3 regions of the Streptomyces sp. NPDC088706 genome follow, and region 3 is predicted to be linked to each of the others. Evidence: riboswitches for the same ligand, from Rfam matches in the RefSeq annotation. Region 3 holds a riboswitch; each other region holds the start of a gene.
The links. A riboswitch is a leader RNA that binds a small molecule or an ion and turns the genes downstream of it on or off. The one in region 3 is predicted to bind cobalamin.
Positions count from the first base shown of each region.

Region 1: it holds a riboswitch for cobalamin, as region 3 does, so the genes downstream of both, ACIQAK_RS07775 (ribonucleoside-diphosphate reductase subunit alpha) here and ACIQAK_RS17740 (ABC transporter substrate-binding protein) in region 3, are expected to answer to the same signal.
Region 2: it holds a riboswitch for cobalamin, as region 3 does, so the genes downstream of both, ACIQAK_RS32310 (CoA-acylating methylmalonate-semialdehyde dehydrogenase) here and ACIQAK_RS17740 (ABC transporter substrate-binding protein) in region 3, are expected to answer to the same signal.

Region 1 is NZ_JBIVLW010000002.1:477,228-479,481, forward strand. Features, by position in the region: gene ACIQAK_RS07775 (ribonucleoside-diphosphate reductase subunit alpha) at 1-1,007, opposite strand, end outside; cobalamin riboswitch at 1,142-1,277, opposite strand; gene ACIQAK_RS07780 (YbdD/YjiX family protein) at 1,456-1,659, opposite strand; gene ACIQAK_RS07785 (carbon starvation CstA family protein) at 1,656-2,254, opposite strand, start outside.
Region 2 is NZ_JBIVLW010000028.1:24,157-26,410, forward strand. Features, by position in the region: gene ACIQAK_RS32310 (CoA-acylating methylmalonate-semialdehyde dehydrogenase) at 1-1,476, opposite strand, end outside; cobalamin riboswitch at 1,704-1,883, opposite strand; gene cobF (precorrin-6A synthase (deacetylating)) at 2,071-2,254, shown strand, end outside.
Region 3 is NZ_JBIVLW010000006.1:242,971-245,224, forward strand. Features, by position in the region: gene ACIQAK_RS17735 (iron chelate uptake ABC transporter family permease subunit) at 1-201, opposite strand, end outside; gene ACIQAK_RS17740 (ABC transporter substrate-binding protein) at 213-1,262, opposite strand; cobalamin riboswitch at 1,323-1,510, opposite strand; gene ACIQAK_RS17745 (beta-ketoacyl-[acyl-carrier-protein] synthase family protein) at 1,627-2,254, opposite strand, start outside.

The DNA of each region.
Region 1 (2,254 bases), on a different contig from region 3:
TCACCGGTGTTGTCGCGGAGCTCCAGGAACTCCTCGATGTCCGCGTGCCAGGTCTCCAGGTAGACCGCCGCCGCGCCCTTGCGGCGGCCGCCCTGGTTCACGGCCGCCACGGAGGCGTCCAGCGTCTTGAGGAACGGCACGATGCCGTTGGAGTGCCCGTTGGTGCCCCGGATCAGCGAACCCCGGGCGCGGATGCGGGAGTACGACAGACCGATGCCGCCCGCGTGCTTGGAGAGCCGCGCCACCTGGTGGTAGCGGTCGTAGATCGAGTCCAGCTCGTCCTTGGGGGAGTCCAGCAGATAGCAGGAGGACATCTGCGGGTGCCGGGTGCCGGAGTTGAAGAGTGTGGGGGAGGAGGGGAGGTAGTCCAGCCGGCTCATCAGCCCGTAGAGCGCGGCGACCTCGTCCAGCGCCCGCACCGACTCGTCCTCGGCGAGGCCGGCGGCCACCCGCAGCATGAAGTGCTGCGGGGTCTCGATGACCTGGCGGGTGATCGGGTGGCGCAGCAGGTAGCGGCTGTGCAGCGTACGGAGACCGAAGTAGCCGAAGCGGTCGTCGGCGCCGTCGGCCAGCGTCCGCTCGACGAGCTCGTCCAGCGCCCCCGCGTGCAGCTCCACGAAGGCCGCGGTGCGGTCGGCGATCAGGCCCTCGCGGTGGCCGACCGCGACCGAGGCGGAGAAGGAGGTCGCGCCCTGGGTCGCGGCCTCGTCGGCGATCGTACGGGTCAGCAGCCGGGCGGCGAGTCTGGAGTACGCCGGGTCCTCGGAGATCAGACCCGCGGCGGCCTCGGTGGCCAGCGAACGCAGCTCGGCCTCGTCGGAGCGGGCGTTGCGCCCGCGCAGCGCGGAGGCGGCGACCCGTCCGGGGTCGGTGTCGGGCAGGTCGACGGTGAGGTCGGTCAGGGTCCGCAGCAGGGCGGTCCCGGGTCCGTCGTTCGTGCCTTCGCCGGACGTGGTGGAGGCGGCGGATTCGGTGGCTGAAACCGGATCGGCGGGCGCGATGGTCACTGGGCTTTCCCTCGCTCGGCTGGGGGCCGGCGGCGAGCGGGGAAGCCGGGCAGCACGGTGCCCTTCGGGGCAGCACTGCTCACGGCGTCCACCGGCCCATCCGCGAGGCCCGGACGTCTGGCGTCCGGTTCGGTCGAGCCGGACGCACTGTCGACAGGTCTTCGGACTTCGGGTGTGCAAAAGCACACTGTTCACACCGTTGCGGGACAGTTCCGGATTCGCACCGGATTCCCCTGCGGCGACAGCGAGGTCGAGCATACATGTGGGGGGCGCTCGAAGAGGAAGCCCCCACATGTTGTGTCGGCGTGAACAGATGTTGGTATGGCGGTCTGGCTTCTTCGCCCGACTTCTTCCCGATCGACGGCGTACGCGGGCCCTCTCGCGGGGCGCGAAAAGGGGCCGCCGCGCCCCTGGAAGGGGTGCGGCGGCCCCGATCGGCCGGTGGTGGTCAGCAGCAGCGGAAGCCCTCGCGGGGGTCCGCCTCGCGGGCGTCCGTGCGGCTGTGTTCGAAGGCGCGGCGGGTCATCACCGGGGTGTCCGGATCGTGGGACCGGGCGTGTGCCACATAACGGTCGTACGCGGCTTCGCCGGTGAGCTCCCGGACGTACCAGCGGACGCGTCCCGCCACCCGCCGTACGTCCGCGACGGTCATGTCCGGCTCCCGGTTCCCGCCGCCTCCTTGCGGATGCCGCCCTCGGGGCCGACGCCCGCGGCGAGCAGTTCGGCCTTCTCCTCCTTGGTGGCGATGAGCGAGGCCGGGGCCACGAGCTCGGACTCGACGTACGGCGTCTCGTGGAGTCTGACGCTCTCGGGGTCGCGGATGGCCCGGAAGCAGACCCGGCCGGCGTCCACCAGCACCACGATGATGAGGAGCGCGAAGAGCGCGCAGAGCACCCCGTCGACGGTGGAGTTGGTGACGACGGTCTGCATCTCGTCCATGTTCTTGGCGGGCGGCAGCACCTCGCCCGCGTCGATGCCCGTCTGGTACTTGTCGCGCTGGGCGAAGAAGCCGACCTTCACGTCCGGCGAGAAGATCTTCTGCCAGCTCGCGGTGAGGGTGACCGCCACGTCCCAGGCGAGCGGGACCGCGGTGACCCACGCCCACTTCAGCCGGCCGGACTTGACCAGCAGGGTGGTGCAGACGGCCAGCGCCACGGCGGCCAGCAGCTGGTTGGCGATGCCGAAGAGCGGGAAGAGCTGGTTGATGCCGCCCAGCGGGTCGTGCACACCGACCCAGAGGAAGTAGC
Region 2 (2,254 bases), on a different contig from region 3:
CGCGCCGTCCCGGATACCGGAGGCGGGCCAGCGCGAGGTGACGGTCTTGGTGCGGGTGTAGAAGCGGATGGCGTCCGGCCCGTGCTGGTTCAGGTCCCCGAAACCGGACCGCTTCCAGCCGCCGAACGTGTGGTACGCCACCGGCACCGGGATCGGCACGTTCACGCCGACCATGCCCGTGTCGACCCGCCGGGTGAAGTCGCGGGCGATGTCACCGTCCCGGGTGAAGAGGGCCACGCCGTTGCCGTACGGGTGCTCCGAGGTCAGCCGCAGCGCCTCCTCGTAGTCCGCCGCGCGGACCACGGAGAGCACCGGGCCGAAGATCTCCTCCTGGTAGATCCGCATGTCCGGGGTGACCCGGTCGAAGAGCGAGGTCCCGGCGAAGAACCCCTCCTCGTGCCTCTCCAGGGTGAAGTCCCGCCCGTCCACGACCAGTTCGGCGCCCTCCTCGACACCGAGGTCGACATAGCCGCGCACCCGGTCCACCGCGTCGCGGCCCACCAGCGGCCCGAAGTCGGCGTCCGGGTCGTCCGAACGGCCGATCCGCAGCTCGGCGATCCGCTCGGTGAGCCTGGCCACCAGCGCGTCGGCGGTCTCCTCACCGACCGGAACGGCCACCGAGATCGCCATGCACCGCTCACCCGCCGAGCCGTAACCGGCACCGATCAGCGCGTCCACCGCCTGGTCCAGGTCGGCGTCCGGCATCACGATCATGTGGTTCTTCGCCCCGCCGAAGCACTGCGCCCGCTTGCCGTGGGCGGCGGCGGTGGCGTAGATGTGCGCGGCGACCGGCGTCGAGCCGACGAAGCCGAGGGCTTTGACGCGCGGGTCCTCCAGCAGGGTGTCCACGGCCTCCTTGCCGCCGTTGACGACGTTCAGGACCCCGGGCGGAAGACCCGCCTCCAGGAACAGTTCCGCCAGCCGCAGCGGTACCGACGGGTCCCGCTCGGAAGGCTTGAGGATGAAGGCGTTTCCGCAGGCCAGAGCGGGCGCGGCCTTCCACAGCGGGATCATCGCCGGGAAGTTGAACGGGGTGATGTCCGCCACCACGCCGAGCGGCCGGCGCAGCGAGTGGACGTCGATCCCGGCCCCCGCGTTGTCGCTGAACTCGCCCTTCAGCAGATGCGGGACACCGGCGGCGAACTCCACCACGTCCAGCCCGCGCGCGAGGTCGCCGTGCGCGTCGGCCACGGTCTTGCCGTGCTCCGAGGAGAGCAGCCGGGCCAGCGAGTGCTTCTCCCTCTCGACCAGCTGGAGGAAGCGCGGCAGCACGCGCGCCCGGCGCTGCGGGTTCCACTCGCCCCACTCGACCTGCGCCTGGGCCGCGTCGGCCATCGCAGCCTCGGTCTCGGACCGGCCGGCCAGTGGCACCCGGGCCTGGACCCGGCCGGTGTTGGGGGCGTGGACATCACCGTACGTGCCCGAGGTGCCGGGTGTGTGCTTGCCGCCGATGAAATGGGTGAGTTCGCGGACCATGGAAACCTGCTCTCGTCGGTGAGATCGTCAGGAGAGATCCGGAGATGGCGCACGGGCCCCACCACCCAGGCCGCACCGGTCGGGTACGCGCGGGGCGTGGCAGGGCTCGCCGTCGGGGGACGCGAAGGGCGGGGGCCGTCAGGGGGCGGGAAGAACCGCTCGCCGGGACGGGCCTGCGGGGCCGTGGGTGCGGACCTGTGCCCTGCGTGTCTGCTCCATCCTCGTGGAAACACGGAAGATCCCGCGGCCGGTATCCTGGCTCCCGGATCAGCGCGCGCCCTCATGCCTTCCCGACGGCGCCTGCACCGTCAGTGGCGTGTCCTGCGAGGACGAACTCCCCGGTCACAGTGGCGGGACCGCGCCGGAATCGCACCGGCTTCCCTGACACCACGGACCTTGAGGGTGTCCGGCTGTACGCCGGTCACCCCGCTCCTCACGAACATATAGTTGGACGTCCTAGTAAGTCCACCCCGCCCGGTCCACGTCGTGTAGAAGCCGGTCGGCGGCGACGAGGCCGGGCCGCATAGGGTCGGTGGCGTGCGCACCCGGGTCCTCGGGGGCGCGCGCAGGGACGAAGCAGGAAGAACGGCTGACATGAGCGACGCACCACGCCACATCCTCGTCATCGGCATGGGAGCCGGCGACCCCGACCACCTGACCCTCGCCGCGGTGAAGGCGATGCGCGGGGCACAGGTCTTCTTCGTCCTCGGCAAGGGCCGGGAGAAGGAGTCCCTGACCCGGCTGCGGCGGGACATCCTGGCGGAGCACCTCACCGGCC
Region 3 (2,254 bases):
CCGGATCGGGCTCAGCTCCGAGGCGCCGAAGCCCAGATGGGAGGCGACGGCGGACCAGACGTCGGGGACGGAGATCCGGGCGGGCCCGATCGTGACGGCGACGGCGACGGAGAACAGCAGGAGCAGGAGCCCGCCGGTCCAGAGCAGCGCCCGGGCCGACGCGCCCACCCGTCGTACCTCGGCGGGCCGCTCCACCGTCAGGCTGCCGCCGCTCACCCCGCGAGCCCGAAGTCGCGCAGCCCGGCGGCGACACGCTCCAGGCCCTCGACCGTCCGGATGGTGGGGTTCATCGCCTGTCCGCTGAGCAGCACGTACCGCCGGTTCCTGACGGCGTCCATGGTCCTGGTGACCGGGTTGGACTCCAGGAACTCGATCTTCTTCTCGGCGCTCTCGGCCGTCTGCATCGTGCGGCTCAGATCGCCGATGACCAGGACGTCGGGGTTGCGGTCGGCGACGGTCTCCCAGCTGATCTGGGGCCATTCGTCGTGGGTGTCGTCGAAGACGTTCTTCGCGCCGAGCTCCCGGGTGATGACACCGGGGGCACCGCAGCAGCCCGCGAGGTAGGGGGCCTTGGAGTCGGAGAACCAGTAGAGGAGGGAGGCCTTCGAGGCCTCGACGCCGTCGGTGGCCTTGGCCACCCGCGCCTGGAGCTTCCTCACCAGGGCGTCGCCGCGCTCGGGGACGCCGAACACCTCGGACAGCTCACGGACTTCGGTGTAGACGCTGTCCATGGTGAGGGGTGCGGTACGGGCTCCGTCACCGCCGCCACCGTTGTCCTTGCCGACGCAGTCGGCGGGCGAGATGTAGGTGGGGACACCCAGCTTCTCGAACTGTTCGCGGGGGGCGACACCGCCCTTGGCGAGGGTGGAGGCGAAGGAGGCGCTGAGGAAGTCGGGCTCCTTGTCGAGGACCTTCTCCGAGGAGGGCCGGTTGTCGGAGATGCGCTCGACGCCCTTGTTGGCCTTCTCCAGGCCCTTCATGACCGGGTCGCTCCAGGTCGCGGTGGCCGCGAGCCGGTCGGCGAGGCCGAGCGAGAGGAGGATCTCCGTCGATCCCTGGTCGACCGAGACGGCCCGCCGGGGCGGCGCCTTCACCGTGACGGTGCGCCCGCAGTTCTTGAGGGTGAGCGGGAAGCCGTCGGCCTTGGCGCCGCCGTCGGCGGAGGAGTTGGTGGTCCCGCCGCCGCAGGCGGTGAGCAGGACGACGCCGGCCGCGAACAGGACGGCGGTGCGTATCGGGGCAGGGGTGGCCTTGGACAGCACGGAGGACCTCGGTGTCTCTGGGCCCAGCCGCGGAGCCCGTCGTACGGTGCCCGAGCCCCGGTGCGGGGCGCGGGTGCCAGCAGGTCTTCGGACTCGGGTTCGTCCGGGCGGGACGCCTTCCCGGAGCACGTGTGTGCTCCAGTGGCCGTGGCCCCGCCCGTCCCCCTCACCGCTGCGCGTCAGTTCCGGTCTCGCACCGGATTCCCTGACCCCGTCGCTGGGGTTCGACTGGCCCCGGCAAGCTATCACGGGTCTTCGCGCAGCTCAGAGCCGGTGCGCGGACCACTCCCCCGGCGGGCCGGTGCGGCGCGGGATCGTCCCGCCGCACCGGCCCGGCTCGCTGCCGTGAAGCCGGCGGACTCCCTTACGGGGCCTGGAGCGCGATCACCGCGTTCTGCCCGCCGAACCCGAAGGAGTGGCTGACGGCCCGTCGTACGGGCAGCGCACGCGGGGCCTTGGTGACGCAGTCGATGGCGAACGTGGGGTCGGGGGCGTCCAGGTTGGCGATCGGCGGGACGATGCCGTGCTGGAGCGTCAGGACGGTCAGCCCCGCCTCGATGGCACCGGCCGCCCCCATGCAGTGGCCCAGTACGCCCTTGGGGGCGGTGACGGGCGGCCGGTGCGGGTAGGCCCGGCCGATGAGGGCGGCTTCGGTCGCGTCGCCCTGGGGTGTCGAGGTGCCGTGCGCGTTGACGTGGTCGACGTCCTCGGCCCGCCAGCCCGCGTCGGCCAGCGCCGCGTCGACGGCCGCCCGCGCGATCTGCCCGGAGGGGTGCGGGCTGGTGGGGTGGTGGGCGTCGGTCGTGGCGCCGGTGCCGGCCAGCAGCGCCCGGGGGGCCGCTCCTCGGGCGCGGGCGTCCTCCGCCCGCTCCAGGACCATGATCGCGGCGCCTTCGCCCATGACGAGTCCGGCCCGGTCGATGGCGAAGGGGCGGCACCGGCGGGCGGGGTCCCCGTCCCGCGGCGCCGCCGCACCGGAGCGGGCGAAACCG